3 regions of the Streptomyces sp. NPDC025833 genome follow, and region 2 is predicted to be linked to each of the others. Evidence: riboswitches for the same ligand, from Rfam matches in the RefSeq annotation. Region 2 holds a riboswitch; each other region holds the start of a gene.
The links. Region 2 has a riboswitch for cobalamin ahead of ACZ4K2_RS17405 (ribonucleoside-diphosphate reductase subunit alpha). Riboswitches for the same ligand answer to the same signal wherever they lie in the genome.
Positions count from the first base shown of each region.

Region 1: another riboswitch for cobalamin. It lies ahead of ACZ4K2_RS26625 ((2Fe-2S) ferredoxin domain-containing protein); the one in region 2 lies ahead of ACZ4K2_RS17405 (ribonucleoside-diphosphate reductase subunit alpha).
Region 3: another riboswitch for cobalamin. It lies ahead of ACZ4K2_RS32215 (cobalamin biosynthesis protein); the one in region 2 lies ahead of ACZ4K2_RS17405 (ribonucleoside-diphosphate reductase subunit alpha).

Region 1 covers NZ_JBVHNF010000015.1:165,306-168,571, reverse strand. Annotated here, with positions in the region: gene ACZ4K2_RS26640 (amidohydrolase family protein) at 1-118, opposite strand, end outside; gene ACZ4K2_RS26635 (NAD(P)-dependent oxidoreductase) at 115-1,002, opposite strand; gene ACZ4K2_RS26630 (antibiotic biosynthesis monooxygenase family protein) at 999-1,337, opposite strand; cobalamin riboswitch at 1,822-1,943, shown strand; gene ACZ4K2_RS26625 ((2Fe-2S) ferredoxin domain-containing protein) at 2,005-2,403, shown strand; gene ACZ4K2_RS26620 (enoyl-CoA hydratase/isomerase family protein) at 2,559-3,266, shown strand, end outside.
Region 2 covers NZ_JBVHNF010000009.1:74,955-78,220, forward strand. Annotated here, with positions in the region: gene mctP (monocarboxylate uptake permease MctP) at 1-1,369, shown strand, start outside; cobalamin riboswitch at 1,771-1,907, shown strand; gene ACZ4K2_RS17405 (ribonucleoside-diphosphate reductase subunit alpha) at 2,033-3,266, shown strand, end outside.
Region 3 covers NZ_JBVHNF010000022.1:84,461-87,726, reverse strand. Annotated here, with positions in the region: gene ACZ4K2_RS32225 (inorganic phosphate transporter) at 1-772, shown strand, start outside; gene ACZ4K2_RS32220 (hypothetical protein) at 810-1,037, shown strand; cobalamin riboswitch at 1,170-1,310, shown strand; gene ACZ4K2_RS32215 (cobalamin biosynthesis protein) at 1,411-2,355, shown strand; gene ACZ4K2_RS32210 (cobyric acid synthase) at 2,352-3,266, shown strand, end outside.

The DNA.
Region 1 (3,266 bases), on a different contig from region 2:
CGATGCCGGCCTCGGCGCGGGCGGCGAGCATGCCGTCGACGTCGGTGAGGCTCGGGGGCATGGGGAAGCGCTCGGCCGCTTCCGGCGGGGACAGGTGCCCGTGGATGTCGATGATCACGTATCGGTTCCCGGTCTCGGTGTCAGTGCGCGGGTGACGGCGGCACAGTCCTGGTCGCCCAGCCCTTGCTCGGTGGCGCGGACGTGGGTCTCCGCCGCGGCGGTCGCCAGCGGCAGGCTCAGGCCGGCTGCCGCCGCCTGCTTGGTAGCGAGCATGAGGTCTTTCGCCATCAGCCGCAGCCGGAAGTCCGGCTCGTCGAAGCGGCCCGAGGCCAGGCGCCGGGACTTGAACGCCATGACCGGCGAGGCGAATCCGGTGCCCGCGATCGTCTTGAGGACCTGCTGCCGGTCGAGTCCGCAGGCGCCCGCCAGCTCGGTCGCCTCGGCCAGCGCCTGCACCTCGATGCCCATCAGCAGGTTGAGGAGCAGCTTCATCCGCATGCCGGAGCCGAGTGCGCCCAGATGGACGACTTCCTTGCCCAGGTTCTCCAGCAGCGGGCGGGCGGCCTTGAACGCCGTCTCGTCGCCGCCGAGGAAGAGGCGCAGCTCCCCGTCACGGGCGTGGTCGCGGTTGCCGAGCATGCCCATGTCCAGGACCTGGGGGACGTCCCCGGTCATCTGGACGACCTCCTCGGGGGCGACGGTGCTGGCGCAGAGCAGGACACCCGGGTACGGGCCCGCGGCCAGCACTCCGTCCGGTCCGCGCAGCACCGAGCCGAGGGCCTCGCCGTCGGCCACCGCGCAGATGACGGCCTTCGTGCCCGCGACGGCTTCGGCGGGGTGGGCGGCGAGGTGGGCGCCCGCCTCGACGAGCGGCGCGGCCCGGTCCGGAGTGCGGTTCCAGACCCTGACCCCGATGCCCTCTTCGAGCAGGCGGCGGGCCAGCCCGGCGCCCATGGCACCGAGGCCGAGCACGGCGACGGGACCGAGGTCGGCGCGCGTCACGACGCCGCCCCCTTCGTCTCCTTGACGACCCGGAAGCGCAACGACTGCCTCTGGTCGACGAACTCGCGCAGCGGGGCCACCATCTGCTGGTGCTCCTCGCTCTGCTGCCAGGCGAAGAAGGCGTCGGCCGACTCCCATTCGCTGGTGATCACCCACTGCCGGGAGTCGTCGGCGGGTGCGCCGAGCCGCTCGACGATGTGGCCGGGGGTGCCGGAGACGGACTTCCGCAGTTGCTCGTACAGCTCCAGGAAGCCCTGCTCCCCGCCCTCGATCACGCGGACCGCGAAGACGACGTTCAGCTTTTCCGTCGTCCCGGACTGATGGTTGGTGCCCATGTCTCCTCCTGGGTGAGATCCGGTGGGACACGACTCCCACGGACTCATGTCGCCCGTACGGCCGCAACTCCGAATGGGGGAGGGGCCGGTGCGCACAAGGGGTGCACGCTCCGCGATTAGCCGTTCCGGGTGAGTTACGGCCCGGCCCGTGACAGCGGCGGCCGGACTCGGCCGGTCCGGCCCGGACGCGTGGGTTCCGCTGACCCGTTCGAGTGATGGCCGTGGCTTCGCCGGGTCTCTTCGGATCTCGCCGGACACAGGCGGTCCTCGGCCCCGGAGCCGACGCCCGGCCGGCCCCCGCGGGCGTCGGCCATCGCCCGGATCCGCGCCCGTGCGAGCCTCCGCGCACCGCGCCGGACGCCGGCGGGCGGGGCGAACACGCCGCGCCCGCGCACGGGGTAGGGCACCGGCCGGCCGGGGGCGCCCCGGGCCCCCACCGGCGCTGATGACATGATGGTCGGCGACGTAGGGCGACGGCGGTCCGAGGAAGCCGGTGAGAATCCGGCGCGGTCCCGCCACTGTGACCGGTGAGCGAGTTCCGGCAGGCCACCGCCCCCGGCCGGGGCGGGAAGGCGGGGCGGGCGGCGACCCGGGAGCCAGGAGACTCACGCGGTCGCCTCCTCACGGAACACCGGGGCGGATCTCCCCGGGAGGGGAGTGGCGCGACATGGCCGAACGGATCGCGGACGAGGAACCGGGCGGGGGCGGGCGGCGCGGCGGACCGGCGCCGTGCCGGGTCGTGGTGTGCCGGGACTGCTGCTGCGGCAGCCCCAAGGTGCCCGGGGTCGACCACGCCGGACAGACCGCGCGCCTGCGGGCGGAGGTGCCGGTGCGGATCTCCGAGTGCCTCGACGTCTGCGACCAGGCCAACGTCCTCGTCGTACAGCCCTCCGCCGCGGGCCGGGCCGCCGGTGCGCGGCCGGTGTGGCTCGGGCTCGTCAACGACCCGGACGCGACCGAGGACGTCATCACCTGGGTGCACGCGGGCGGCCCCGGCGTCGCTCCCCGGCCCGACATCCTCGACCTGTACGCCTTCACCCCGCCGCACCGCCGTGCGGGGACCTGACCCGGCGGGCCCGGCAGCACACCGACGCCTCCCCACCGCCCCCGGGAAGACCGTCGATCACCGACCGTCCGCCCCTCGCGGGAACACCGAAACCCGGAAGGAACCAACGAGATCATGCGCGTCAACGTGGCCCGCGCCCTCACGGAGGCACGCGGATGACCGGCACCGAGGAACCCGTCCTCCTGCACACCGCCGGCCGGTCCGCCCGCATCACGCTCAACCGGCCCAGGGCGCTCAACGCCCTGAACCACGACATGGTCCGCCGGATCGACGCGGCCCTGACCGCGTGGGAGCACGACCCGGCCGTGGAGACCGTCGTCCTCACCGGCGCGGGGGAGCGCGGCCTGTGCGCGGGCGGCGACATCCGGGCCGTGCACGACGACGCCCGGGACGGCGACGGCACCGCCTCGGCCGCGTTCTGGCGCGACGAGTACCGCCTCAACGCCCGGATCGCCCGCTACCCCAAGCCGTACGTCGCGGTCATGGACGGCATCGTCATGGGCGGCGGGGTCGGCGTCTCCGCGCACGGCGGCGTCCGGATCGTCACCGAGCGCTCGCGGATCGCCATGCCCGAGACCGGCATCGGCTTCGTCCCCGACGTCGGCGGCACCCACCTGCTCGGCCTCGCCCCCGGTGAACTCGGCACCCACCTCGCGCTGACCGGCGCGCAGATCGGCGCCGGTGACGCCCTGCTGTGCGGCCTCGCCGACCACTACGTGCCCTCCGCGGCCCTCGGTGCCCTCGTCGACGACCTGGCCGGGATGCCGGTACGGGGCGCCCTCGCCCGCCACGAACAGCCGCCGCCCGCGGGCCGGCCGGCCGAGGGGCGCGCGTGGATCGACGCCTGCTACACCGCCGCGACG
Region 2 (3,266 bases):
GTACACGATCCTGGTGTACCCGCTGATCTTCACCTTCCTGCCCCGCCTCTGGTCGGTCTCGCACCGCCACGGGTACGTCACCACCTCCGACTTCGTGCGCGGCCGGTTCGGCTCGAAGGGCCTGTCGCTGGCGGTCGCGGTGACCGGCATCCTCGCGACGATGCCGTACATCGCGCTCCAGCTCGTCGGCATCCAGGCGGTGCTGGACGTGATGGGCGTCGGCGGCGGTGAGAACACCAACTGGTTCGTGAAGGACCTGCCGTTGCTCATCGCCTTCGGTGTGCTGGCCGCCTACACGTACTCCTCCGGTCTGCGCGCGCCCGCGCTGATCGCGTTCGTCAAGGACGCCCTGATCTACATCGTCATCGTGGTGGCGATCATCTACATCCCGATCAAGCTGGGCGGCTTCGACGACGTCTTCGCCAAGGCGTCCGACGCGTTCAGCCAGGTCAACCCGGCCACCGGCAAGCCGCGTGGCGCGCTCGCCCCGCCGGAGACCGGCCAGTGGACGTACGCCACGCTGGCGCTCGGCTCCGCGCTGGCGCTGTTCATGTACCCGCACTCGATCACCGCGACCCTGTCGTCCAAGAGCCGTGAGGTGATCCGCCGCAACACCACGATCCTGCCGCTGTACTCCCTGATGCTGGGCCTGCTGGCGCTGCTGGGGTTCATGGCGATCGCGGCCGGGGTGAAGGTGAGCAACGGGCAGCTCGCCATTCCGCAGCTCTTCGAGGACATGTTCCCGGACTGGTTCGCGGGCGTGGCGTTCGCCGCGATCGGCATCGGCGCCCTGGTGCCGGCCGCGATCATGTCCATCGCCGCGGCCAACCTCTTCACCCGCAACATCTACAAGGACTTCATCAAGCCGGACGCGACGACCGAGCAGGAGACCAAGGTCTCCAAGCTGGTGTCGCTGCTGGTGAAGGTGGGCGCCCTGGTCTTCGTGCTCACCATGGACAAGACCGTCGCCATCAACTTCCAGCTGCTGGGCGGCATCTGGATCCTGCAGACCTTCCCGGCCCTGGTCGGCGGCCTGTTCACCCGCTGGTTCCACCGCTGGGCGCTGCTGGCCGGCTGGGCGGTCGGCATGGTCTACGGCACGGCCGCGGCGTACGGGGTCGCCTCCCCGACGCAGAAGCACTTCGGCGGCAGTGCCAAGGAGATCCCCGGCATCGACGAGATCGGCTACATCGGCCTGACGGCGTTCGTCCTGAACGTCCTCGTCACCGTGGTCCTGACCTTCGTCCTGAAGGCCGTGAAGGCCCCCGACGGCATCGACGAGACCACGCCGGAGGACTACACGGCGGACGCCGGTGACGCCGGGGTCCAGCTGGAACTGCCGCCCGCCACCGCGGGCGCCGGCCACTAGGCACACCGGACGACCACCGGGCGACGGGCCGTCGGAGGACATCCGGCGGCCCGTCGCCGTACCCGTACGCGTACCTGTACCCGTCGCCATACCCGCCCCCGCCTCCTGCACCCAGCCCTCAGCCACCACCAGCCACAGCTCTCAGCCCTCAGCCCTCAGCCCTCAGCCCTCAGCCCTCAGTCAGGGCTCCCCCGGGCCCGCTGTGGCGTCGGCGGGCCGCCAAGAGGGCCGGGGGCGGCGGCGGCCGGGAGGGTGCCGTCACGCACGCCGTGAGCGCCTCCACTCCGGTGTGCGCCCGGGCCGGACCGTGCCCGGACGGCGCGGCCCGGCCACGCGCCGTCCGGGCACACGGCTGCCTCCGGGAGCGGAACGACACAACATCTGGGGGTGACGAGACAGCCCGGCACTAGATGTATGCTCGTGCTCGCTGTCGTCGCAGGGGAATCCGGTGCGAATCCGGAACTGTCCCGCAACGGTGTACTCGCGTGCATCCGCACGCCTGTCCAGTCCGAGGACCTGCCGGCAGCCCACCCGTTCGTCCTGTCCGGGTGCGTTGTGACGTCCGGGCCTCGCGGAGTGGGCCGGTGGACGCGGCGCCGTGCGCGCTCGTGGTCACCCCCTGCCCTCCGCCTGGTCCCCGTGCCGAGCGAGGGAGAGCCCCACGTGACCATCGCGCCAGCCGACCCGGCTTCAGTCACCGAACTGAAGACCGACGGTCCCGGTACCGCACTGCTGCGGACCCTGACCGAGCTGACCGCCGATCTGCCCGACGCCGACCCCGGCCGGGTCGCCGCCGCCGCGCTGCGCGGCCGGTCCGCGCGGGCCGACGAGGCCGAGCTGCGGGAGCTGGCCACGGAGGCCGCGGCCGGCCTGATCTCCGAGGACCCCGTCTACTCGAAGCTCGCCGCCCGGCTGCTCACCCTGGCGATCCGGGACGAGGCCGCCTCCCAGGGCGTCACGTCCTTCACCGAGTCCATCGCGGTCGGGCACCGCGAGGGCCTCGTCGCCGACCGCACCGCGGAGTTCGTCCGGCTGCACGCCCGGCGACTCGACGCGCTCGTCGACGGCGCGGCCGACGACCGGTTCGGCTACTTCGGCCTGCGTACCCTGCACAGCCGCTACCTGCTGCGCCACCCGATCACCCGCAAGGTGATCGAGACGCCCCAGCACTTCATGCTGCGCGTGGCGAGCGGCCTGGCCGAGGACGACACCGCCCGGTCCGTGGACGAGGTCGCGGCCCTGTACGGCCTGATGAGCCGCCTGGACTACCTGCCGTCCTCCCCCACGCTGTTCAACTCCGGCACGCGCCACCCGCAGATGTCGTCCTGCTACCTGCTCGACTCCCCGCTGGACGAGCTGGACTCCATCTACGACCGCTACCACCAGGTCGCACGGCTGTCGAAGCACGCCGGCGGCATCGGCCTGTCCTACTCCCGCATCCGCTCGCGCGGTTCGCTGATCCGGGGGACGAACGGGCACTCCAACGGCATCGTGCCGTTCCTCAAGACCCTGGACGCCTCCGTGGCCGCGGTGAACCAGGGCGGGCGGCGCAAGGGTGCCGCCGCGGTCTACCTGGAGACCTGGCACTCCGACATCGAGGAGTTCCTGGAGCTGCGGGACAACACCGGCGAGGACGCCCGCCGCACGCACAACCTGAACCTGGCGCACTGGATCCCGGACGAGTTCATGCGCCGGGTCAACGCCGACGAGCAGTGGTCGCTGTTCTCCCCCGCCGACGTGCCCGAACTGGTCGACCTGTGGGGCGCGGAGTTCGACGCCGCCTACCGCCGGGCCGAGGCCGCGGGCCTGGCCAGGAAGACCATGCCGGCCCGGGAGCTGTACGGCCGGATGATGCGCACCCTGGCGCAGACCGGCAACGGCTGGATGACGTTCAAGG
Region 3 (3,266 bases), on a different contig from region 2:
CGCCGGCGCCGAGGGCGAGGCCACCCGCAAGGGCTACCGCGTCGGCCAGATCGCCTCCGCCGGCCTGGTCTCCCTCGCCCACGGCACCAACGACGCCCAGAAGACGATGGGCATCATCACCCTGGCCCTGGTCACCGGCGGCTCCCTCGCCCCCGGTTCCAACCCTCCCACCTGGGTGATCCTCTCGGCCGGTCTGGCCATCGCGCTCGGCACCTACATCGGCGGCTGGCGCATCATCCGCACCATGGGCACGGGCCTGACCGACCTGGAGCCGCGCCAGGGCTTCGCCGCCCAGACCAGCGCCGCGACCGCCATCCTGGCCTCCTCGCACCTCGGCTTCTCCCTCTCCACCACCCACGTCGTCTCCGGCTCGGTGATGGGCGCGGGCCTCGGCCGCAAGGGCGGTGTGGTCCGCTGGTCCACCGCGACCCGCATGGTCGTCGCCTGGCTGCTCACCCTCCCGGCCGCCGCGCTGGTCGGCGCCGCCGCCGAGTCCGTGACCGACCTGGGCGACTGGGGCACCGCCGCCGTCGCCGTCTTCCTGGTCGCCGCCAGCGCCGCGATCTGGAAGATCTCCCGCCGCGAGGTCGTCGACCACACGAACGTCGTCGCCGAGGACGCGGAGCCGGCCGGTGTGGTCACCACCGCCATCGCCGCCGTGATCCCGCCGCCCGCGGGCACCGTCGCCGAGAACCCGGTCCCCGCCTTCCCGCAGCAGACCGCCGGTCCGGTCCGGGTCGCCGAACCCGCCCCGCCGGCCGCCACCGTCTGACCCCGGCCCCTCCCCCGGTTACCAAGGAAGCAGCCCCATGAAGATCGACTGGTCGGCCATCGGCTCCGTCTTCGGCGTCAGCCTCGTGTTCACGGTGGGCCTGGTGGCCCTGTTCACCCTCGGTATCAACGGCCTGGCCCGGCGCGAGAAGGCCGCGGCCCGGGGCGGCTCGGCCGGCCTCGCCGTCACCGGCGCCTACGTCTGCTTCGCGGCCTGCGCGGCGGCGGTGGCGTACGGCATCCACCTGATCGTCGCCAAGCCCTGACCCGGTCCGGCCGCGGCCGGACACCCCCCGAAGCTCCCCTCCGCCACCAGGAGGGGAGCTTCCGGCATGCCCGCAGGCAGGCGCTGTGGGGATGGGCACACTCTCCCTCCGCAGGTCAACGGCAAGTTGACGGCTGTTCGGAACGCGTGGTGGACTGCCCACGCCAAGTACGGCGGCAAGAGAGGAAGCCGGTGCGAATCCGGCGCGGTCCCGCCACTGTCACCGGGGAAGAACCCCCGGGAGCCAGGAACTCTCACCGCCGATTCACGTCGAACCAGGGCGCGGACACCCTGAGTGAGGACACAGATCGCCATGCCCGGCTGCCGAAGGACCCGTACCAGGACCGCTCCTGTGCCCACGGCCGGCTGAGCCGATGGGTGCCGATCGCACATACGCGTACGGTGCCGCCGCCGGCGTCCTCGGCGACCTCCTCCTCGGCGATCCGCGCCGCGGGCACCCGGTCGCCGTCTTCGGCCGGGCGGCCGGAGCCGTGGAGAGCGCCCTGTGGCACGACCACCGCGGCTGGGGCGCCCTGCACACCGTCGTGTGCGCCGGCGGCGCCGTGGCGCTCGGCGCGCTGGCCGTACGGGCCGTACGCCCCTCCCCCGCCGCGTCCGCCGCGCTGACCGCCGCCGCCACCTGGGCCGTCGTCGGCGGCACCTCCCTCGCCCGGGAGGCCCGCGCCGTCGGGCGCGCCCTGGAGGCCGGGGACGTCGAGGCCGCCCGGGCCCGGCTGCCCCACCTGTGCGGCCGGGACCCGCAGGCGCTGGACGCCGACGGGATCGCCCGCGCCGTGGTCGAGTCGGTCGCCGAGAACACCTCCGACGCGGTGGTCGGCGCGCTCGTCTGGGGCGCCGTGGCCGGGGTCCCGGGCCTCCTCGGCTTCCGCGCGGTCAACACCCTGGACGCCATGGTGGGCCACAAGTCGCCCCGGTACCGGCGCTACGGCTGGGCCTCCGCCCGTCTCGACGACGTCGCCGGCTGGCCCGGGGCCCGGCTGACGGCCCTGCTGGCCGCGGCGGCCGGACCCGGTCCGCGCGGCGCCCTGCGCGCCTGGCGGGCCGACGCCCGCCGGCACCCCAGCCCCAACGCCGGCCCCGTCGAGGCGTCCTTCGCCGGCGCCCTCGGCGTCCGGCTCGGCGGAACGCTCTCCTACGGCGGCCGGGTCGAGCACCGCCCCGTGCTCAACGGCGCCGCCGGACGGCCGGTCCGGGCCGCCGACATCGACCGGGCGGTACGGCTCTCCCGCCGGGTCGGCCTGCTCGCCCTCGGCGCCACGGTCGCCGCGCGCGCACTCCTGAAGGGACGTGGCAAGTGAACGGTGGTCTCCTCGTCGCCGGCACCACCTCCGACGCGGGCAAGAGCGTCGTGACCGCCGGCATCTGCCGCTGGCTGGTGCGCCAGGGCGTGCGGGTGGCGCCGTTCAAGGCGCAGAACATGTCCCTCAACTCGTTCGTCACGCGCGAGGGCGCCGAGATCGGCCGGGCCCAGGCCATGCAGGCCCAGGCCTGCCGGGCCGAGCCGACCGCGCTGATGAACCCGGTGCTGCTCAAGCCCGGCGGCGAGCAGAGCAGCCAGGTGGTGCTGCTGGGCAAGCCGGTGGGCGAGCTGAGCGCGCGCGGCTACCACGGCGGGCGCCAGCAGCGGCTGCTCGGCACGGTGCTGGACTGCCTGGCCGAGCTGCGGAGCACCCACGACGCGGTGATCTGCGAGGGGGCCGGGAGCCCGGCGGAGATCAACCTGCGCCGGACCGACATCGTCAACATGGGCGTGGCCCGGGGGGCGCGGCTGCCGGTGCTCGTCGTCGGCGACATCGACCGCGGGGGCGTCTTCGCCTCCTTCTTCGGCACGGTCGCCCTGCTCTCGCCGCAGGACCAGGAGCTGGTCGCCGGCTTCCTGGTGAACAAGTTCCGGGGCGACGTCGGCCTCCTGGAGCCCGGGCTGGACATGCTCCGCGACCTCACCGGACGGCGGACGTACGGGGTGCTGCCCTTCCGGCACGGGCTGGGCATCGACGAGGAGGACGGGCTGCGGCTGTCGCTGCGCGGTGCCGTCCGCGAGTCCGCCGTCGCTCCCCCGGTCGGCGCGGACGTGCTGCGGGTCGCCGTGTGCGCGGTCCCGCTCATGTCCAACTTCACCGATGTGGACGCGCTGGCCGCCGAACCCGGCGTCGTGGTGCGGTTCGTGGACCGGCCGGAGGAACTGGCCGACGCCGACCTCGTCATCGTC